Regions from separate parts of the Escherichia sp. XD33 genome, predicted to be linked through region 2. Evidence: predicted binding sites of a transcription regulator. Region 2 holds the regulator's gene; the other holds the start of a gene.
The links. The regulator ArgR, encoded in region 2, controls arginine synthesis, uptake and breakdown. The targets are predictions, from matches to a motif close to ANTGAATAAAAATACANT.
Positions count from the first base shown of each region.

Region 1 (6,458 bases), on a different contig from region 2:
ATTAGAAAAAATAAAGAAAGAACATCTGCTATTAATGCCTCATGTATGTGATGACACGATTCCATACTTACTAGGCGAAGGTGGTATACTTGAAGAAATAAATGATCTGAAAGCGTTACATGATACCAGAATTGCTAGTGGTACAGAAGGTAATGATGAAATTAATAACATCAAAATTAACCTGTCTAATATTCTTATTGATTCCTTAGATGATGCAAAAGTTAATCTCGAAAAGGTCATCGATTCGATGTTGAAGACTTTTTTAAAATTGCCATATATTAATGATGTAAAAATTCTGGAGTGGTGTTTTAATCAAAGTATGCAATATTCTGATGATACTACAAAGATAAAGCATGCCCGCTCCGTGATCGATCATATTGATTTTAACTGCGATCAGTCTAAAATAGCTGAGACATTATTTTTCAACCTCAATAAAGAACCCTATAAAAACAGCCCTGAGTTACAGGAATTGATTTGGGAGAAGTTGGTTGTATATGTCAATGATTTTAACTTAAGCAATCAAGAAAAATCACGCTTAATACTAAGGTTATTTGATGATGTTAAGTTGCTATTTAATGAAGTGTCTGTCAGCATTTTAGTAAATGATATTTTTTTGAAGGATTTTTTCATGAAGCAACCTGATTTTGCGAAGTGGTACTTCTATCAATTAATTAAGAAGTATGAGGGCGAACAGCTGTATCTTAATGAGTTAGGATATGTTTATGGTAATGAAGAAAAAACAAATGAAATTGTAAAAAAACATCCGGGTTATGTCATTAAGATTTTTGAAGAAAAGATGGGTAATGAATTAAAAATTAGAACAAGAATGATGAAAATCCTCCGGAATGGCAAAATCAATATATATGAATATATGAATATATGAATATATGAATATATTAATAATGAACAGTTGGGAAAATTAAATCCTCCGGAAAATTTACGTATAGCAATAGAAAAATTTGGCTGGAAGAAAAAACTATCACTGCATAAAATAATGTGATGCCGGGATGTTTTTGTATTTCCCGGCATCTTGATAGAGATATTAATTATTTAATTTACTGAGCGTCGCGACCATCACCGCTTTGATGGTATGCATGCGGTTTTCCGCCTGATCAAATACAATGCTGGCGGCAGATTCGAAGACCTCATCAGTCACTTCCATTCCGCCATGTAGGCCAAACTCTTCCGCCATTTTCTTGCCAAGCGTCGTTTGGTCGTCATGAAACGCGGGCAGGCAGTGGAGGAATTTGACCTCCGGGTTACCGGTCAACTGCATCATCTTGCTGTTCACTTGATAATCACGCAGCAATGCAATGCGTTCCGCCCATTTCTCTTTTGCTTCACCCATCGACACCCATACATCGGTATAGATAAAGTCAGCACCTTCAACTCCTTTGGCTACATCTTCCGTCAGCGTAATATCCCCGCCATTTTGCTGTGCCAGGGCGCGGCATTCCGTAACCAGCGCAGCTTCCGGCCAGCATGCCTTTGGCGCGACCAGACGCAAATCCAGACCGGTAAGCGCCGCAGCTTCAAGCATCGAGTTTCCCATGTTGTTACGTGCGTCACCTGCATAGACCAGCGTCATTTCGTTGAATGTTTTACCGGGCAAATGCTCTTGCATGGTGAGAAGATCCGCCAGCAGCTGGGTGGGGTGGAACTCATTGGTCAGGCCGTTCCATACTGGCACGCCAGCGTATTCCGCCAGTGTTTCGACAATCTCCTGACCATAGCCGCGATACTGAATACCGTCATACATGCGACCAAGCACGCGGGCAGTGTCTTTAATCGACTCTTTATGACCAATCTGGCTGCCGCTTGGGCCGAGATAAGTAACGCGAGCACCCTGGTCATATGCGGCAACTTCGAAAGAGCATCGGGTACGAGTCGAGTCTTTTTCGAAGATGAGCGCGATGTTTTTACCAGTGAGTTTGGCTTCTTCTTTACCACTTTTCTTATCGGCTTTCAGCTTCGCGGCTAACTGCAGCAGGCTGTTGAGTTCAGCTGGCGTGAAATCGAGTAATTTCAGGAAATGCTTATGATAAAACCCAGACATAGATCCCTCCTGTGGCTAACGCCTCAATGAATTAAAATTCAATTTATATGGATGATTATTCATTTGCAAGTCTAAAGCATAAATCTTTGTCACAAAGGTGGAGGCAATGTCAGTGGTGTGTGACAATAAGAGTATCGGCAGGACATTAAGAGGAATGAGCCATGGCAAACCCGGAACAACTGGAAGAACAGCGTGAAGAAACACGTTTGATTATTGAAGAATTACTGGAAGATGGCAGCGATCCGGACGCGCTGTACACCATCGAACACCATCTTTCCGCAGACGATCTGGAAACCCTGGAAAAAGCAGCAGTTGAAGCGTTTAAACTTGGTTATGAAGTGACCGATCCAGAAGAGCTGGAAGTTGAAGATGGTGATATCGTGATTTGCTGCGACATCCTCAGCGAGTGCGCGTTGAATGCCGATCTGATCGATGCCCAGGTTGAACAACTGATGACGCTGGCGGAGAAATTTGACGTTGAGTACGACGGTTGGGGCACTTACTTTGAAGATCCTAACGGCGAAGACGGCGACGATGAAGATTTTGTCGATGAAGACGATGACGGGGTTCGCCACTAATTAATTGATTAAAATGCCCGATAGCACACACTAGCGGGCATTTTTTTAGAGTTCGCGTAGCATCCGCACTTCACAATCGACATGGCCCGTGCAGCCAAGCGCATAGTCGATATGCTCAAAGCCCAAATGCTCATAAAGCGCAATGGCTTCCTTTAAAAAAGCGGTCGTTTCCAGATAGCAGCGTTTGAAGCCCATCTCTCGTGCCTGCTCCATCGCCATTAAGGCCAGATTTTTCGCCAGCCCTTTACCGCGAATAGCCGGAAGAAAATACATCTTTTGCAGTTCGCAAATGTCCGATTCACTACCTGCTAATGGCGCAATCCCACCGCCGCCGACCACTTCACCATCGAACTCAACCACCCAATATGCATGGCCAGGCTGACTATACACTTGATACAACTCGTCAAGGTTCGGATCGGCGACGGTGTAGCCTTTATCAGCGGTAAGACCGTATTCGGCGGATACCTGACGAATGACGCGGGCGATAGCGGGATTATCCTGCTGCGTCAGGCGACGCATTACAGGTGATTGCGGCGCAATGTTATTCATAGTTTAACCCAATAAAAATAAAGTAATTATACATTTGTTTAATACCACTCTCTTCTTACGTGCGCAAGCGACTTATAAAGTAATAAAGTTTTTGCCAGCCTATTACTGATAAGAGTATTGTAACGTGGCAGAACATTTTACTGTCTGTATCTATAAATTATATCAATGGATTTTTTAATTCAGGGAATTTTTATGGCTCAAGTTATTAATGAAATGGATGTTCCGTCCCATTCGTTTGTTTTTCATGGCACAGGTGAGAGATATTTTCTTATTTGTGTGGTGAATGTGTTGTTAACGATTATAACGCTAGGTATCTATTTACCATGGGCATTAATGAAATGTAAGCGTTATCTCTATGCTAATATGGAAGTTAACGGACAACGATTTTCTTATGGAATTACCGGTGGGAATGTTTTTGTTAGTTGTCTTGTTTTTGTTTTTTTCTATTTCGCAATCTTAATGACAGTGTCAGCAGATATGCCGCTTGTTGGCTGTGTTTTGACTTTGTCACTGTTGGTTTTGCTTATATTTATGGCAGCAAAAGGACTGCGTTATCAGGCCTTGATGACCAGTCTCAACGGCGTAAGATTTAGTTTTAATTGCTCTTTGAAAGGGTTCTGGTGGGTAACCTTTTTCTTGCCGATTTTAATGGCCATTGGGATGGGGACTGTTTTCTTTATCTCGACAAAGATGCTACATGCCAATAGTTCAAGTAGTGTTATTATATCTGTGGTTCTGATGGCAATAGTTGGTATTGTTTCCATTGGTATTTTTAATGGTACTTTATATAGCCTGGTAATGAGTTTTCTCTGGAGCAATACCAGTTTCGGTATACATCGTTTCAAGGTGAAATTAGATACTACGTATTGTATAAAATATGCCATTCTCGCATTTTTAGCTTTATTACCTTTTCTCGCTGTTGCTGGTTATATTATCTTCGATCAAATATTAAATGCGTATGATAGTTCTGTGTATGCAAATGATGATATTGAGAATTTACAGCAATTTATGGAAATGCAACGTAAAATGATAATCGCGCAGTTAATCTATTATTTTGGGATTGCTGTTAGCACCAGTTATTTAACGGTGTCGTTGCGAAATCATTTTATGAGCAACCTGTCACTGAATGATGGGCGTATTCGTTTTCGCTCAACTTTAACGTACCACGGTATGCTTTATCGCATGTGTGCGTTGGTGGTGATATCCGGGATTACGGGCGGTCTGGCTTATCCACTGCTGAAAATATGGATGATTGACTGGCAGGCAAAAAATACGTATTTGCTGGGCGATTTGGATGACCTTCCTTTAATCAATAAAGAAGAACAACCAGATAAAGGCTTCTTAGCCAGGATTTCACGGGGAATTATGCCTTCTTTACCATTTCTGTAAGAGATAAAAAAGGCCGGAGCATGCTCCGGCCTTCGTTTTCATTACTGTGTTTTGATTACAGCGCGGCGATAACAGCCTGCTGTTCAATCAGCTTCGCTTTCGCTTCTGCATAGCCTTCCAGCTTTTCACGCTCTTTCGCGATGACCGCTTCCGGTGCGCGGGCGACAAAGCCTTCATTCGCCAGCTTGTTCTCGATACGGCTGATTTCACCTTCAATCTTCGCCACTTCTTTCGCCAGACGCGCCAGCTCATCTTCTTTGTTGATGAGGCCAGCCATCGGGATCAGCAGCTCTGCACCGTCGATGATCTTAGTAACGGAAACCGGACCTTTGTCATCGGCAGGCAGCACGGTGATACTTTCCAGACGCGCCAGCGTTTGCAGGAAGCCACGGTTTTCATTTACGCGACGTTCTGCATCCGCGCTGCAACCACGCAGTAGCAGCTCCAGCGGTTTGCCCGGCGCGATGTTCATTTCTGCACGGATGTTACGTACCGCAACGATCGCCTGCTTCAGCCACTCGGTGTCGGCCAGTGCGGCTTCATCAACCTGAGATGCATCGTACTGCGGGAACGGCTGCAGCATGATGGTGTCGGCAGTGATACCGCAAAGTACTTTCACACGCTGCCAGATGGTTTCGGTGATGAACGGAATGATCGGATGCGCGAGGCGCAGCAGACCTTCCAGTACAGTCACCAGCGTATGGCGAGTACCGCGCAGTTCTGCTTCGGTGCCACCGTTCATTACCGGCTTGGTCAGCTCGAGATACCAGTCACAGAACTGGTTCCAGGTGAACTCATACAGAATGCCTGCGGCGATATCGAAGCGGAAGCTGTCCAGCGCTTCGCGGTACGCTTTGATGGTCTGGTTGAACTCCGCCAGAATCCAGCGGTCCGCCAGCGACAGCGTCATTTCGCCGCCGTTGAAGCCGCAATCCTGACCTTCTGTGTTCATCAGCACAAAGCGGCTGGCGTTCCACAGCTTGTTACAGAAGTTACGGTAACCTTCCAGGCGCTTCATATCCCAGTTGATGTCACGACCGGTAGACGCCAGTGCCGCCAGGGTGAAGCGCAGCGCGTCAGTACCGTGCGGTTCAATACCGTTCGGGAACTGCTTCTCGGTGCGCTTACGGATTTTGTCCGCCAGCTGTGGCTGCATCATATTGCCGGTGCGTTTTTCCAGCAGTTCTGGCAGCGAAATACCGTCAACCATATCCAGTGGGTCGATAACGTTACCCTTGGATTTGGACATCTTCTGGCCTTCGTCGTCACGAATCAGACCGGTCATGTAAACAGTGTGGAACGGCACCTGCGGTTTGCCATTTTCATCTTTGATGAAGTGCATGGTCATCATGATCATGCGGGCAATCCAGAAGAAGATGATGTCGAAACCAGATACCATCACGCTGGTTGGGTGGAACTGACGCAGGGCGTCGGTGTTTTCCGGCCAGCCAAGGGTAGAGAAGGTCCACAGCGCAGAAGAGAACCAGGTGTCGAGAACGTCTTCGTCCTGACGCAGGACAACATCAGCACCGAGGTTATTTTCTTTACGCACTTCGTCTTCGTTGCGGCCAACATAAACGTTACCCGCTTCGTCATACCATGCCGGGATACGGTGACCCCACCACAACTGACGAGAGATACACCAGTCCTGAATATCGCGCATCCAGGAGAAGTACATGTTTTCGTACTGCTTCGGTACGAACTGAATGTCGCCGTTCTCAACCGCTTCAACTGCCGGTTTCGCCAGGACATCGGCACGCACGTACCACTGGTCGGTCAGCATCGGTTCGATGACCACGCCACCACGGTCGCCATAAGGAACGGTCAGGTCATGTGGTTTAATTTCTTCCAGCAGGCCGAGTGCGTCAACCGCAGCAACGACCGCT
Region 1 is NZ_JAENDM010000007.1:132,100-138,557, forward strand. It holds partial or broken gene K0778_RS06875 (DNA-binding protein) at 1-1,000, shown strand, start outside; gene argF (ornithine carbamoyltransferase) at 1,043-2,056, opposite strand; gene rraB (ribonuclease E inhibitor RraB) at 2,218-2,634, shown strand; gene K0778_RS06890 (GNAT family N-acetyltransferase) at 2,680-3,183, opposite strand; gene K0778_RS06895 (YjgN family protein) at 3,376-4,572, shown strand; gene valS (valine--tRNA ligase) at 4,628-6,458, opposite strand, start outside.
Region 1: a site for ArgR is predicted at 2,082-2,099, ahead of argF (ornithine carbamoyltransferase). Genes of this name have one in related genera too.

Region 2 (6,458 bases):
GGCGTTGTTCAACACCGCGCTCTATTGCTGCTTGTTTTATTTGATATCGCGACTGTTCGTTTGAGGTTGAAGTGAAAACACTAATAAGAAAATTCTCCCGTACGGCCATCACGGTCGTATTAGTCATTCTGGCCTTCATCGCAATTTTTAATGCCTGGGTCTATTACACCGAATCCCCCTGGACGCGTGACGCGCGCTTTAGCGCTGACGTCGTTGCGATCGCGCCGGACGTTTCTGGACTCATTACCCAGGTGAATGTTCATGATAACCAGCTGGTGAAAAAAGGACAGATACTGTTCACCATCGACCAGCCGCGCTATCAAAAGGCGCTTGAGGAAGCGCAAGCCGATGTTGCTTATTATCAGGTACTGGCACAGGAGAAACGCCAGGAGGCCGGACGTCGTAACCGTCTCGGTGTGCAGGCGATGTCTCGCGAAGAGATCGACCAGGCCAACAACGTACTACAAACGGTTCTGCATCAGTTAGCGAAAGCGCAGGCGACCCGCGATCTGGCAAAACTGGATCTTGAACGCACGGTGATCCGCGCGCCAGCAGATGGCTGGGTGACCAACCTCAACGTCTATACCGGTGAGTTTATTACTCGAGGATCAACGGCGGTTGCGCTGGTGAAACAGAACTCCTTCTATGTACTGGCCTATATGGAAGAAACTAAGCTGGAAGGGGTGCGTCCGGGGTATCGTGCAGAGATCACGCCGCTTGGCAGTAACAAAGTGCTGAAAGGGACTGTTGATAGTGTTGCCGCAGGGGTCACCAACGCCAGCAGCACGCGTGACGACAAAGGGATGGCGACCATCGACTCTAACCTTGAATGGGTGCGTTTGGCGCAACGTGTTCCGGTTCGTATTCGTCTCGACAACCAGCAAGAGAACATCTGGCCTGCGGGCACCACTGCTACAGTGGTGGTCACTGGCAAACAAGATCGCGACGAAAGCCAGGATTCGTTCTTCCGTAAAATGGCCCATCGCCTGCGTGAGTTTGGTTAATCACGATGGGTATTTTCTCCATTGCTAACCAACATATTCGCTTTGCGGTAAAACTGGCGACCGCCATTGTACTGGCGCTGTTTGTTGGCTTTCACTTCCAGCTGGAAACGCCACGCTGGGCGGTACTGACAGCGGCGATTGTTGCTGCCGGTCCGGCCTTTGCTGCGGGAGGTGAACCGTATTCTGGCGCTATTCGCTATCGTGGCTTTTTGCGCATCATCGGCACATTTATTGGCTGTATTGCCGGACTGGTGATCATCATTGCGATGATCCGCGCACCATTATTGATGATTCTGGTGTGCTGTATCTGGGCCGGTTTTTGTACCTGGATATCCTCGCTGGTACGAATAGAAAACTCGTATGCGTGGGGGCTGGCCGGTTATACCGCGCTGATCATTGTGATCACCATTCAGCCTGAACCATTGCTTACGCCGCAGTTTGCCGTCGAACGTTGTAGCGAGATCGTTATCGGTATTGTGTGTGCAATTATGGCGGATTTGCTCTTTTCTCCGCGATCGATCAAACAAGAAGTGGATCGAGAGCTGGAAAGTTTGCTGGTCGCGCAATATCAATTAATGCAACTCTGTATCAAGCATGGCGATGGTGAAGTTGTCGATAAAGCCTGGGGCGACCTGGTTCGACGCACCACGGCGCTACAAGGTATGCGCAGCAACCTGAATATGGAATCTTCCCGCTGGGCGCGGGCCAATCGACGTTTAAAAGCGATCAATACGCTATCGCTGACGCTGATTACCCAATCCTGCGAAACTTATCTTATTCAGAATACGCGCCCGGAATTGATCACTGATACTTTCCGCGAATTTTTTGACACACCGGTAGAAACCGCGCAGGACGTCCACAAGCAGCTCAAACGCCTGCGAAGAGTTATCGCCTGGACCGGGGAACGGGAAACGCCTGTCACCATTTATAGCTGGGTCGCGGCGGCAACGCGTTATCAGCTTCTCAAGCGCGGCGTTATCAGTAACACAAAAATCAACGCCACCGAAGAAGAGATCCTGCAAGGCGAACCGGAAGTAAAAGTAGAGTCAGCCGAACGTCATCATGCAATGGTTAACTTCTGGCGAACCACACTTTCCTGCATTCTGGGAACGCTTTTCTGGCTGTGGACGGGCTGGACTTCCGGTAGTGGTGCAATGGTGATGATTGCGGTCGTGACGTCACTGGCAATGCGTTTGCCGAATCCACGCATGGTGGCGATCGACTTTATCTACGGGACGCTGGCCGCGCTGCCGTTAGGGCTGCTCTACTTTTTGGTGATTATCCCTAATACCCAACAGAGCATGTTGCTGCTGTGTATTAGCCTGGCAGTGCTGGGATTCTTCCTCGGTATAGAAGTACAGAAACGGCGACTGGGCTCGATGGGGGCACTGGCCAGCACCATAAATATTATCGTGCTGGATAACCCGATGACTTTCCATTTCAGTCAGTTTCTCGACAGCGCATTAGGGCAAATCGTCGGCTGTGTGCTCGCGTTCACCGTTATTTTGCTGGTGCGGGATAAATCGCGCGACAGGACTGGACGTGTACTGCTTAATCAGTTTGTTTCTGCCGCTGTTTCCGCGATGACTACCAATGTGGCACGTCGTAAAGAGAACCACCTCCCGGCACTTTATCAGCAGCTGTTTTTGCTGATGAATAAGTTCCCAGGGGATTTGCCGAAATTTCGCCTGGCGCTGACGATGATTATCGCCCACCAGCGCCTGCGTGATGCGCCGATCCCGGTTAACGAGGATTTATCGGCGTTTCACCGACAAATGCGCCGCACAGCAGACCATGTGATATCTGCCCGTAGCGATGATAAACGTCGTCGGTACTTTGGTCAGTTGCTGGAAGAACTGGAAATCTACCAGGAAAAGCTACGCATCTGGCAAGCTCCACCGCAGGTGACGGAACCGGTTCATCGGCTGGCGGGGATGCTCCTTAAGTATCAACATGCGTTGACCGATAGTTAAGTCAAAACCGACGCCAAAAGCGTCGGTTTTTTCATGGCTATACTTAGCGATGAACGGCAGAACTCGCCGTGAAACGTGACGGTGGCAACAGATGAATATTTATACCTTTGATTTTGATGAGATTGAGAGTCAGGAGGATTTTTATCGCGACTTCAGCCAAGCCTTTGGTCTGGCGAAAGATAAGGTACGCGATCTCGACTCACTATGGGATGTGTTAATGAACGATGTCCTGCCGCTACCACTTGAGATTGAATTTGTTCATCTGGGAGAGAAAACGCGTCGCCGTTTTGGCGCGTTAATATTGCTGTTTGATGAGGCAGAGGAAGAGCTGGAAGGGCATTTGCGTTTTAATGTTCGTCATTAGCGCAAAAAAAAGCCCCCGAACCGGGGGCAATATCGTCGGACAAGACGATGAGGGTTTATTTGTACAGTTCAGCCGTAGCGTGCCAGGTGTCACCGCTACGAGCTTCAGTAATCTGGTAGGCCGTTGCGCCTTTTTCTTCCGCTTTTTTGTTCAGCATTTCACGCATATCCATTGGCGAAGACGCCACACCACTTACAGATACGGTCCCGATTGCTTCACGATTTTGTGCTTGTGCAGCATCAATGGAGTCGGCAGCGAATGCACCGAAAGAGAGAACAGAAAGTACGCTTAATGCAGCAACAGTGGTTTTGATTTTCATGATTTTTACCTCGACATAATCTTTTAGCTGGGCCTTTGTTTCGTGACCCATATCACAAAATCAAGTATACACTAATTATTGAGCTAATTAATACCGCGCTAACTGTTTCAGTTGATACTAAGTGTTAAAAATGTGAATTTTAATAACAAAAAAGAATTAAAAATACGGTTATTTATCGTTAATTCTAGTTTTTTCAATTAGATAATGAATTTTGCATAATGTGCTTTTTTTACCTTATGTATTCATTGTGTGAATGACATGTCGCAGTAAAACGCACTATTCGTTAAATTAATCGCAGGGGAAAGCAGGGGGTTGAGAGGGATAAGCAACATTTTCCCCGCCGTCAGAAACGACGGGGCAGAGATTAAAGCTCCTGGTCGAACAGCTCTAAAATCGCTTCGTACAGGTCTTTGACGGTGAAACCGTTAGCAGGGGTGGTAAAGATGGTGTCATCGCCAGCGATGGTGCCCAGAATACCTTCTGCTTTGCCCAGTGAGTCCAGCAGGCGAGCAATTAACTGCGCCGCGCCAGGGCTGGTATGAATCACGACAACTGCATCGTTGTAGTCGATATCCAGCACCAGATTCTTCAATGGACTGGAGGTGGTTGGTACACCCAGTTCAGCTGGCAGGCAGTAAACCATTTCCATTTTGGCATTGCGTGTACGTACAGCACCAAACTTGGTCAACATCCGCGAGACTTTAGACTGATTAATATTGTCAAAGCCTTGCTCCTGCAACGCGGCGACGATTTCGCCCTGGGAGCTAAATTTCTCTTCTTTAAGTAATGCTTTAAATGCTTTAACTAGTTCTTCTTGCTTAGCCGAGCTTCGCATAAGTCACCCGATATGGTGGTTGATACAACATTATTGTGCATACAGATGAATTTTTATGCAAACAGTCAGCCCTGAAGAAGGCTGAAATAATGTTATGAAAGAGCGGGATTTTATCAAATTTCGTTATTGAGAAACATGCCTGCGTCACGGCATGCAAATTCTGCTTAAAAGTAAATTAATTGTTATCAAATTGATGTTGTTTTGGCTGAACGGTAGGGTATATTGTCACCACCTGTTGGAATGTTGCGCTAATGCATAAGCGACTGTTAATTACGTAAGTTAGGTTCCTGATTACGGCAATTAAATGCATAAACGCTAAACTTGCGTGACTACACATTCTTGAGATGTGGTCATTGTAAACGGCAATTTTGTGGATTAAGGTCGCGGCAGCGGAGCAACATATCTTAGTTTATCAATATAATAAGGAGTTTAGGATGAAAGTCGCAGTCCTCGGCGCTGCTGGCGGTATTGGCCAGGCGCTTGCACTACTGTTAAAAACCCAACTGCCTTCAGGTTCAGAACTCTCTCTGTATGATATCGCTCCAGTGACTCCCGGTGTGGCCGTCGATCTGAGCCATATCCCTACTGCTGTGAAAATCAAAGGTTTTTCTGGTGAAGATGCGACTCCGGCGCTGGAAGGCGCAGATGTCGTTCTTATCTCTGCAGGTGTAGCGCGTAAACCGGGTATGGATCGTTCCGACCTGTTTAACGTTAACGCCGGCATCGTGAAAAACCTGGTACAGCAAGTTGCGAAAACCTGCCCGAAAGCGTGCATTGGTATTATCACTAACCCGGTTAACACCACAGTTGCGATTGCTGCTGAAGTGCTGAAAAAAGCCGGTGTTTATGACAAAAACAAACTGTTCGGCGTTACCACGCTGGATATCATTCGTTCCAACACCTTTGTTGCGGAACTGAAAGGCAAACAGCCAGGCGAAGTTGAAGTGCCGGTTATTGGCGGTCACTCTGGTGTTACCATTCTGCCGCTGCTGTCACAGGTTCCTGGCGTTAGTTTTACCGAGCAGGAAGTGGCTGATCTGACCAAACGCATCCAGAACGCGGGTACTGAAGTGGTTGAAGCGAAGGCCGGTGGCGGGTCTGCAACCCTGTCTATGGGCCAGGCAGCTGCACGTTTTGGTCTGTCTCTGGTTCGTGCACTGCAGGGCGAACAAGGCGTTGTCGAATGTGCCTACGTTGAAGGCGACGGTCAGTACGCCCGTTTCTTCTCTCAACCGCTGCTGCTGGGTAAAAACGGCGTAGAAGAGCGTAAATCTATCGGTACCCTGAGCGCATTTGAACAGAACGCGCTGGAAGGTATGCTGGATACGCTCAAGAAAGATATCGCCCTGGGCGAAGAGTTCGTTAATAAGTAATTGATTAGCGAATAATAAAAAACCGGAGCACAGACTCCGGTTTTTTGTTTTGAGCACTCGACTTAATTGGTTGCCGGATATTCCTGAATGGTGACCTGCAGCGTTAACTGCTTATCATCACGCATCACTACAACCGGGATCACCGAACCAGGGCGAATTTCTGCCACCTGATCCATCGTCTCCAGAGCAGAGATGGCCGGTTTGTTATCCACCGAAATAATCAGATCGTTGACCTGAATACCCGCATTCGCCGCCGGGCCGTCAGGTGACACTTCATTAACCACGATCCCTTGCAGTTGATCTATACCACCGCCCTGCGCGTGCAGTGGTGCGATCTCGCGTCCGCCGATACCAATGTAGCCGCGGATCACGCGACCATCGCGGATCAGCTTATCCATAATTTTGGTTGCTAACTGGAAAGGAATCGCAAAGCCGATACCTTCCGGCGTTTCGCCATCGTTACTCTTATCAAACGACAGCGTGTTAATGCCCATCAGTTCTCCCAGCGAGTTCACCAGCGCGCCGCCAGAGTTACCGTGGTTAATGGAAGCATCGGTTTGCAGGAAGTTTTGCCGCCCGGTCGGGTTCAG
Region 2 is NZ_JAENDM010000026.1:34,777-41,234, forward strand. It holds gene aaeX (p-hydroxybenzoic acid efflux pump operon protein AaeX) at 1-64, shown strand, start outside; gene aaeA (p-hydroxybenzoic acid efflux pump subunit AaeA) at 72-1,004, shown strand; gene aaeB (p-hydroxybenzoic acid efflux pump subunit AaeB) at 1,010-2,977, shown strand; gene K0778_RS15755 (barstar family protein) at 3,069-3,341, shown strand; gene yhcN (peroxide/acid stress response protein YhcN) at 3,397-3,660, opposite strand; gene argR (transcriptional regulator ArgR) at 4,025-4,495, opposite strand; gene mdh (malate dehydrogenase) at 4,930-5,868, shown strand; gene degS (outer membrane-stress sensor serine endopeptidase DegS) at 5,931-6,458, opposite strand, start outside.